Regions from separate parts of the Shewanella sp. 8A genome, predicted to be linked through region 1. Evidence: predicted binding sites of a transcription regulator. Region 1 holds the regulator's gene; the other holds the start of a gene.

Evidence for each region. The regulator LexA, encoded in region 1, represses DNA repair genes until DNA is damaged. The targets are predictions, from matches to a motif close to TACTGTATNNNNATACAGTA.
Region 2: dinB (DNA polymerase IV) is a predicted target of LexA. The motif match lies at 2,001-2,020, and genes of this name have one in related genera.

The regions. Positions count from the first base shown of each region.
Region 1 covers NZ_JAMDJP010000009.1:150,435-154,628, reverse strand. Annotated here, with positions in the region: gene plsB (glycerol-3-phosphate 1-O-acyltransferase PlsB) at 1-1,142, opposite strand, end outside; gene lexA (transcriptional repressor LexA) at 1,428-2,048, shown strand; gene M0413_RS09340 (cell division inhibitor SulA) at 2,045-2,557, shown strand; gene coxB (cytochrome c oxidase subunit II) at 2,963-4,194, shown strand, end outside.
Region 2 covers NZ_JAMDJP010000011.1:19,749-23,942, forward strand. Annotated here, with positions in the region: gene M0413_RS10285 (methyl-accepting chemotaxis protein) at 1-872, shown strand, start outside; gene dinB (DNA polymerase IV) at 903-1,976, opposite strand; gene M0413_RS10295 (methyl-accepting chemotaxis protein) at 2,151-4,154, opposite strand.

The DNA.
Region 1 (4,194 bases):
TATCCCTTAGCAAACAGCTGATCGAGGTACTCACGGAACACTGCAGTATAGAGTTTGTTGCCGTTAAAACTACGGCGAATAAAGAAAGCCCCGCCACGGCGGAACAGCGGCCCCGCAGGCCAGAAGTTTAGGTTGATACCCGCAGCAATATGCGGTGGCACCATACCTTGGTAATACAGAATGTAAGATAACAGCAGGTAATCCATATGGCTGCGATGGCAGGGCACATACACAATCTCATGACCATCGTGGTGTAACTGCCGAATATGCTCAGCACCTTTGATGTTAATACCGCTGTAGAGCTTGTTCCATAACCACGTTAAAAAGCGCTCAGCAATACGTACGAGACTATCGGAATAATTTGCTGCAATTTCATCAAGATATTCAATTGCCGTTTCACGCGCTTGGGTTTCAGAAATCTTCTTGCTCGCGGCTTCTTCCTGAATCGCCTTACGTAAGGATTCAGATTTCAGCAAGGAATGGAATAACGCCTGACGATTAGGCAACACAGGCCCCGTCATCACCTTACGTTGGCGACGGAAATGCACTCTCGCTACTCGAGCCAATTTATGGGCAATGCCCATATCGGTTCCATGTTCGTCGGCCATGTAACGCAGCGATACCGCATTAGAAAATTGCACAAAGTTATGACGACCTAAAAATAAGATCATCAAACACTTGCGTAACCAAGTAGGGTTCTCGCGCTCAAGCACTGCCGCCTTCATGGTGTCGTCTTCTTTACCCGGAGTACGACCCCAATACAGACTCACAGGCACCAGCTGGATATCTAACTCTGGCTTTTCCTTATGGACGGCCAACAAACGCATAAAACATTCGAGGAATGGCTCATTGCTGGCGCGTTCACCAAATAAGGGCTTACGACCTTCAAGGCATACCACCCGTGGCGCCACAACGCCATTCACCACCAGCGGCTCGTAAGGGCTTGGCAAACCAAGTTTCGTGGTGATCTCGCTTAACGCAGCAATATCACTCAGGGATTCTGTTTTCATTACATAAGCAAGCGGTCTGGAGGCATCCAGATTCAGATCGGCAAAGGGATCCTGTGGCACAACAATAGTGTGCACTAAGTGCTTTTGGATCCAACGTAATGATTTCAACCAAAGAGAGTCTTGTTTAGGCATTATTCTTATGCAATGTAAGTACGTTCATTAGCCCCATAGAATACCAGATTCTAGAGAATATACCCAAACAACCTAAAGATGCAGGATTCAGCGGCTGATTTTAATGACTTAGTAACGCACTTTAGGCAACGCCATTTATTGCTGCCGTGCAAATGGCATTCACCCCATAGATGACGATTACGGTTATTTGCAGATCTAGCTGACCAAGTTAAAAGTGGTTAATACTTGCACTACAAATAATACTGTATATACTAACAGTAACTGTATAGAAAAACAGGAAAGACCATGAGACCGTTGACGCCACGCCAAGCCGAAATTTTAGAGCTGATTAAACGTAATATTGCCGAGACTGGCATGCCACCCACTCGGGCCGAAATTGCCACCCGTTTGGGTTTTAAAAGTGCAAATGCCGCAGAAGAACACCTTAAGGCATTGGCGAAAAAAGGCTGCATCGAGATCATGCCTGGTACTTCCCGCGGGATCCGTCTCCCTGTAGAGGAAGAAGATAACCGCGAAACAGGCTTGCCACTTATCGGCCAAGTGGCAGCGGGTGAACCTATTCTCGCCCAAGAGCATGTCGAACAGTATTACCAAGTCGACCCCAGCATGTTCCACCCTGCTGCCGATTTCCTGCTGCGCGTAAAAGGCGACAGTATGAAGAATATCGGCATCCTTGAGGGTGACCTGCTTGCCGTTCATAAAGTACAACAAGCGCGCAATGGACAAGTTGTTGTTGCTCGCGTTGATGATGATGTAACCGTAAAACGCTTTGAAAAAAAAGGTAATTTAGTCTACCTACATGCCGAGAATGAAGACTATTCACCGATTAAAGTCGATTTGAGTTTCCAAAGTCTAACAATTGAAGGGCTCGCCGTAGGGGTGATCCGCAACGGAGATTGGCTATGAACAAACTATTAGGTAATGCCCCGCGTCACCCCGGTTTATGGCTCGATACGGTTCGAGATACAGAGACCGACTGGCAGCATACATCAATAGTCACTATGCCAACTCAGAGCCAAGGGCGCCAAGAGCTGACACAGCTGAGCAAACAACTTGCCCAACTGAGCCAACAGGGAAGATGGATAGTGCTCATCAACCCACCTAGTATTGGCTACAAGCAGCTATTAGCAAACGCAGGTGTGCGCATGGATCGCGTACTATTGGTTCACGCAAAAGATGAGGTCGAAACCCTTTGGGCGATGGAAAAAGCCTTAACCAGTGGCACATCTAGCGCAGTGATTACTTGGATTAACGCCCTAGATACTCGCGATAATCGTCGCCTACAAATTGTAGCAAAGAGCGCACGTGCAATGGGTATCGTGCTTGAAGGTTCAACGAATGACCAACCTTCTAGCACCAATCTCACACAATCGGCTAAATTTACTCAACCCGCATTTTTCAGCTCTGTTCATTAAAAATTTTTCACACCGTATTTAGCCTTGAAAGCCGCCTCACCTGTGAATGTGAGGCTTTTTTTTGGCAATTTTTCAGACAATTAGAAAAAGAAGTGATCTTGATCAATTTTTAAACAGCAAGTATGTTTGATTTAGGCGCACATGATATATGGCCTGTTTAGGCAGAAATATCGCGTTATTTTCGAATATCGCTCGCCCACAAGAATTGAGAATAATGGGTTTATTCAGCAGTATGTGCCAGTGTGGCTAATAACAGCAGTAACAATACTTGATCATAAGTAAGCCGCCAACGCACGTTGAAGTCAGAAACACTTTTTTGGGAACTGAAGAGTTTGCATAGAGTTGAGACTTACTGTGTTGCTCTTCTTTGTAGTTGCTATTTGCAATTAGCAGAGGAGAAGTCTTGTGAAGCAATGGTTGTATTGTTTACTCGTGGTGCTATTCGCCCCACCGTTGGCCGCAGCAGACATGCGGTTCAATATGACGCCTGGCGTAACAGAAATCAGTGGCAAGGTATACCACCTGCACATGACGATTCTGTATATCTGCTGCGCGATAGGCTTAGTGGTTTTTGGCGTGATGATTTATGCCATGATCAACCACAGAAAATCCAAGGGCGCGGTCGCGTCACACTTCCATGAGAGTACAAAAGTTGAGATCGCTTGGACGATAATTCCCTTTATCATTCTGATCTTAATGGCGATTCCGGCAACTAAAACTCTGATTGCCATGGAAGACCCCAGCAATGCCGATCTCACGGTAAAAGTCACAGGATCGCAATGGAAGTGGCATTACAGCTATTTCGATCAAGATATTGAGTTTTACAGTATTCTCGCCACACCAAGACCTCAAATCGAAGGTAGTGAGGCCAAGGGAAAGCACTACTTACTCGAGGTCGATAAGCCCCTTGTCCTGCCTGTAAATAGAAAAATCCGCTTTCTGATGACTTCTGAAGATGTTATCCATTCATGGTGGGTACCAGATTTTGCAGTGAAAAAAGATGCTAACCCAGGGTTTATCAACGAGGCGTGGACCCGTATCGATAAACCCGGCATTTACCGTGGCCAATGTGCCGAGCTTTGCGGTAAAGATCATGGATTTATGCCGATAGTGGTTCAGGCACTGCCCGAAGCCGAGTTCGATGCTTGGGTTGCAGAACAAAAACAAGCTGCCAATGCCGCAGCGCAAGCCGCACAAGCCGCCTTATCGCAAACACTGAGTAAAGAAGAGCTGATGACTCAGGGTGAGCAAGTTTACCTTGGTCACTGCGCAGCCTGCCATCAACCTAATGGCGAAGGTCTCAAAGGCGTATTCCCTCATCTCAAAGGCAGCCCCATAGCTACCGGGCCGCTGAGCGGTCATCTTGAAATCGTGCTCAATGGTAAAACGGGTACGGCCATGCAAGCCTTCAGTAAACAATTAACGCCCCAAGAAATTGCCGCAGTGATTACCTATGAGCGTAATGCGTGGGGCAATAACACGGGTGATGCGGTGCAAGCCAAAGACGTTGATGCCCATAAATCCGGTGGCACCAATAGCGAACCAGTAGCAACGACTCAGCCCCCCTCAACCACCGATGCGCCCAAAGCAGCGACAGAGCCCATCGCCAGTGTCGATCCCGCGAGTCTTCCCACGCT
Region 2 (4,194 bases), on a different contig from region 1:
TTAATCATTTCCTGGACAATCTGCATAGTATTATTTCGCAGTTTAAAGACTCGACCGCCAGGCTTACGCTATCAGCACAAGGGCTTGCCCACGCCAGCGAAATGGCCAAGCAAACCTTAAGGACACAGGAAGAAACGACTCGGAAAGTGGCTGATGCAAGCGACCATATTGCAGCCTCTGTGCAAGAGGTTTCAAGCAGCGCTAACCATGCAGCAGAGGCGGCTAAACAGGCTGACAACTTTACCGCCACAGGCCAAGAAAAAGTACAAAACACCATAGCTGTTATCCGACAACTCGCCCAAGATGTTAGCCAAGCAGAAAACCAAATTAACAAGCTAGAGCTCGAAGGGCAGCACATAGGAAAAGTACTTGAAGTGATTCAAGCTATCGCCGAACAAACCAATTTACTTGCCCTAAATGCTGCTATTGAAGCCGCTCGTGCAGGAGAACAAGGCCGAGGTTTTGCCGTCGTGGCCGATGAAGTGCGCTCTCTCGCCTCCAAAACCCATCAATCAACGGAGGAAATAAAACTGATGATAGCGAATGTCCAAAATGGCACTCAAAGTGCCGTTGCAGCTATCAATATCGGTAATCAAAAAGCGATTGCTAGTGTGGAAGCCGCCAGCAATGCTGGAGAAGCTTTGGCTCATATTGCGGAAATGGTGAGCGAAATCAGCGAAATGAATAATCAAATCGCGCTTGCCGCGAAAGCACAGTCAATAATGGAAAACGAAAGCCATCACAATATTCAGCATATTGCAGAGCAATCAGAAGAGAGTCGACATACAACAGACGAAATCCATGCTGCAAGTATCCAACTTTCAACCATGGCCAATGAACTAACAGCCTTAGTCAGCCGCTTTAAGTTATAGCGATTGATAACGTGTAAGGGATGAGATTGATTAAATTGATAACGCGAGTTGGGTTTGCAATGGATCAACCTTCGCAATCGGTGATTTATCAGTAAGTCCCACAGCCACGCCGAGTAGCCGAATCCCCCTCCCTTCTTGCCTTGTCATTGCCTGGGATAATAATTCGTAAAACATCATCACAGACACATCATTACTGCGATGTTCAATGGTTGTTTGTTTAAAGTCACTGAATTTAAGCTTCACCACCTGCTTATGGATTTGTCGATCCTTGGCACTACGACTTAGGCGAGTTGATAACTCTTGTATTAATCCAGGCATCACTTGCTGGCACTGCTCGAGGGTATAAATATCCTGCGCCAACGTAGTTTCAACGCCGACAGATTTACGCTCGCGACTCACTGATAACCCACGCTCATCAATCCCATGGGATCTTTCAATTAATACGGCACCAAATTTGCCAAAACGAGTAATAAGGTCTTGTTTTGGATAAGTTTGTATATCTCCGCAAGTATTTAACCCCAAAGAGGAAAGTTTTTCTGCGGTGACTTTCCCCACACCGGGGATCTTGCGTAGGGATAAGGTTTTAATGAACTCAGGAACCTTGTCGGGCGAAATAACATACAAACCATTAGGTTTATTTAAGTCAGAGGCCACCTTGGCGAGGAATTTAACAGGAGCAACGCCAGCCGAAGCAGTAAGCCCTGTTTCGGCCAAAATATCATGGCGAATCGCTTCAGCAATCAGAGTTGCAGAGCCCTTAAACAGCTTGCAATCGCTAACATCTAAGTAGGCTTCATCGAGGGAGAGGGGTTCAATCAATTCAGTGTATCGAGAGAAGATAGCGCGAATTTGTTGCGATATATCCTTATAGACCTGCATTCGACCGGGGACAAGAATTAAGTCTGGGCACAGTTTAAGCGCATAAGCCGTTGCCATAGCGGAGCGCACACCAAATCGGCGCGCTTCGTAATTACAGGTGCTGATAACCCCTCGCCGCTCACGGCTCCCACCAACGGCTAACGGTTTACCACGGTATTCGGGAAAGTCTCGCATTTCCACCGCAGCAAAGTAGCAATCCATATCAACATGAATGATTTTTCGCACTAAAGGTTCCTCCAACACCCAAAATACTGTATATAAAAACAGTAATCAAGTATCTAGGACATATTTACGCAGTCGCGAAGTTCACCTATCGACTCAAGCATCCTTATCCAAGTATAACATTCCCAAAAAAACCAAAGGAACGCTAAGGCTCCTTTGGTTTTAAAACAACAGCATTTAAATTTTAAATTGACCAATATTACGTGTCAGTTCTCGAGTTGCTTGCTCAAATCCTTGTAGACTTTGGGAGAGATCTTGGCTTGACAATAGGGATTGATCGGATAAACCACGCACGCTCACCACGTTTTGCGCCACTTCATCGGCAACCACTGCCTGCTGGCCTATCGCCACAGTAATTTCCACCGTTTGCTGCTGGATAGACGTAATCGCACTGGCGATGTCGCTGAGGGCTTGCTCGACTTGCGTGGTTAAGTCTTGCCCTACTCTTGCCTGCTCAACCCCTGATTCCATCACTTGTTCGGCTTGTAGCGCACTTTGTTGCAGAGTTTGGATAATGCCTTGAATATTGGCGGTAGAATCTTGGGTACGCAAAGCCAGCGTGCGCACTTCGTCAGCAACAACGGCGAAGCCTCGACCTTGATCACCCGCCCGCGCCGCCTCGATGGCCGCGTTCAATGCCAGCAAGTTAGTTTGGTCGGCAATATTGCGGATCACGCTCAAGACTTCACCAATTTGCTCTGAGCTGCTTCGTAGCCGCTTAATCACATTAGCCGCTTCGATGACTTGAACCGATAATGCCTTCATCCCTTCGGTCGCACGGGACACGATTTGCGTACCACCAAGGGCCTGAGTCTGTGCCTTTTCGGCAAAATCATTTGCGCGTTGAGCACTTATCGCCATTTCTTGGCTAGTCTGCGCCATTTGAGTTGCTGCCGTGGCGACAGAATCGATTTGTTGTTTTTGCGATGACACCGACGAGACAGCTAAATCACACACTTGGCGCGCATCCATCACTCCAGTGCCGACCTCTTGGGTTAAGCTACGGGTATGCAGTAACATTTGCTGCACCTTTTCAGCAAAACGATTGAAGGCATCACCCAACTTGCCTAACTCATCTTCGCGCTCCATCAAAATACGTTGGGATAAGTCACTGTCACCCTCGGCAATATCTTCCATGGCATCGAGTAATTTGCTGAGCTGGCGTCTAAAGGGCAATAGCATCAACCAAACAGTAATCCCCACTAACAGCATGATCCCTAATGCAACAAAACAGGCATTCCAAAAGGCTTTGGTAACAGGCGCTTCAATTACTTCATGGGGCAACATAAAGGCTAAATGCCACTTTTGCTTAGGACAATCCCCGCCTACAGTCACAAAGGTCACTCGCTGTGATACGCCATTAAAACTGACCTCGGCAAACCCCTGAGGCTCGCGCTGCATTTGTTGCATTAATGCTGTAAAACCGGAGGTATCTTTAAATTGGCTATCAACCTGATTAGCAAGTGAGCCCGGCGGGAATTTATCCGAGAATCCAGGGAAATACACAAGCTTACCTTCATCCGTCATCAGGAAGGCTTGGCCATAGTTGCGGTATTTAATCGGTGCTAACAGGTTTTTACCAATGGTATCGATCAGAATATCCATACCACCAATGCCAATAAGTTCGCCATTAGCACTATAGACTGGGGTTTTAACCGTTGCAGAAATAGAACCATCGTTGGCATCGACCGCAGGATCGCCCACAAACAGGCCACGTTGATCAATCGCCTCCTGCCACCAAGGACGCTTATTGGTGTAATAATCAGGATCGCCATCGAAACGGCCATTAAGGTCAAAATACTCAAAGGTGTTTGCCGAACCAAAGAATACTGATTTCACATCGCTATCACGGTCGGAAAACGAGCGAAAATAACGAATAATATCTTGATATTGCTGATCCTGCGCCAGATTACTGCCTCGGGCATGATACTGACTAAACCAGTTGATAAGCCCAGGCTCGGCAAATACCGAGTGGATTACTTGCCCCTTGGCAACAAAGTAACCACCAATCTCATTCGCCTTGAGAGCCACAAGTGCCGAAATGTCGGCATCCACCTGCTTACGTGTATTATTACTTTCTTTATTCACGAGCAAAGCGGCAACTAAAGTAAGCAGTACAGCGAGGGCACCGACGATAGTTACCACTAACTGCAAACTTAGAGAACGTTTTATATACCTCATTCATCTTCCCGTCTGGTTAACCAACCACTTAACATAAAAG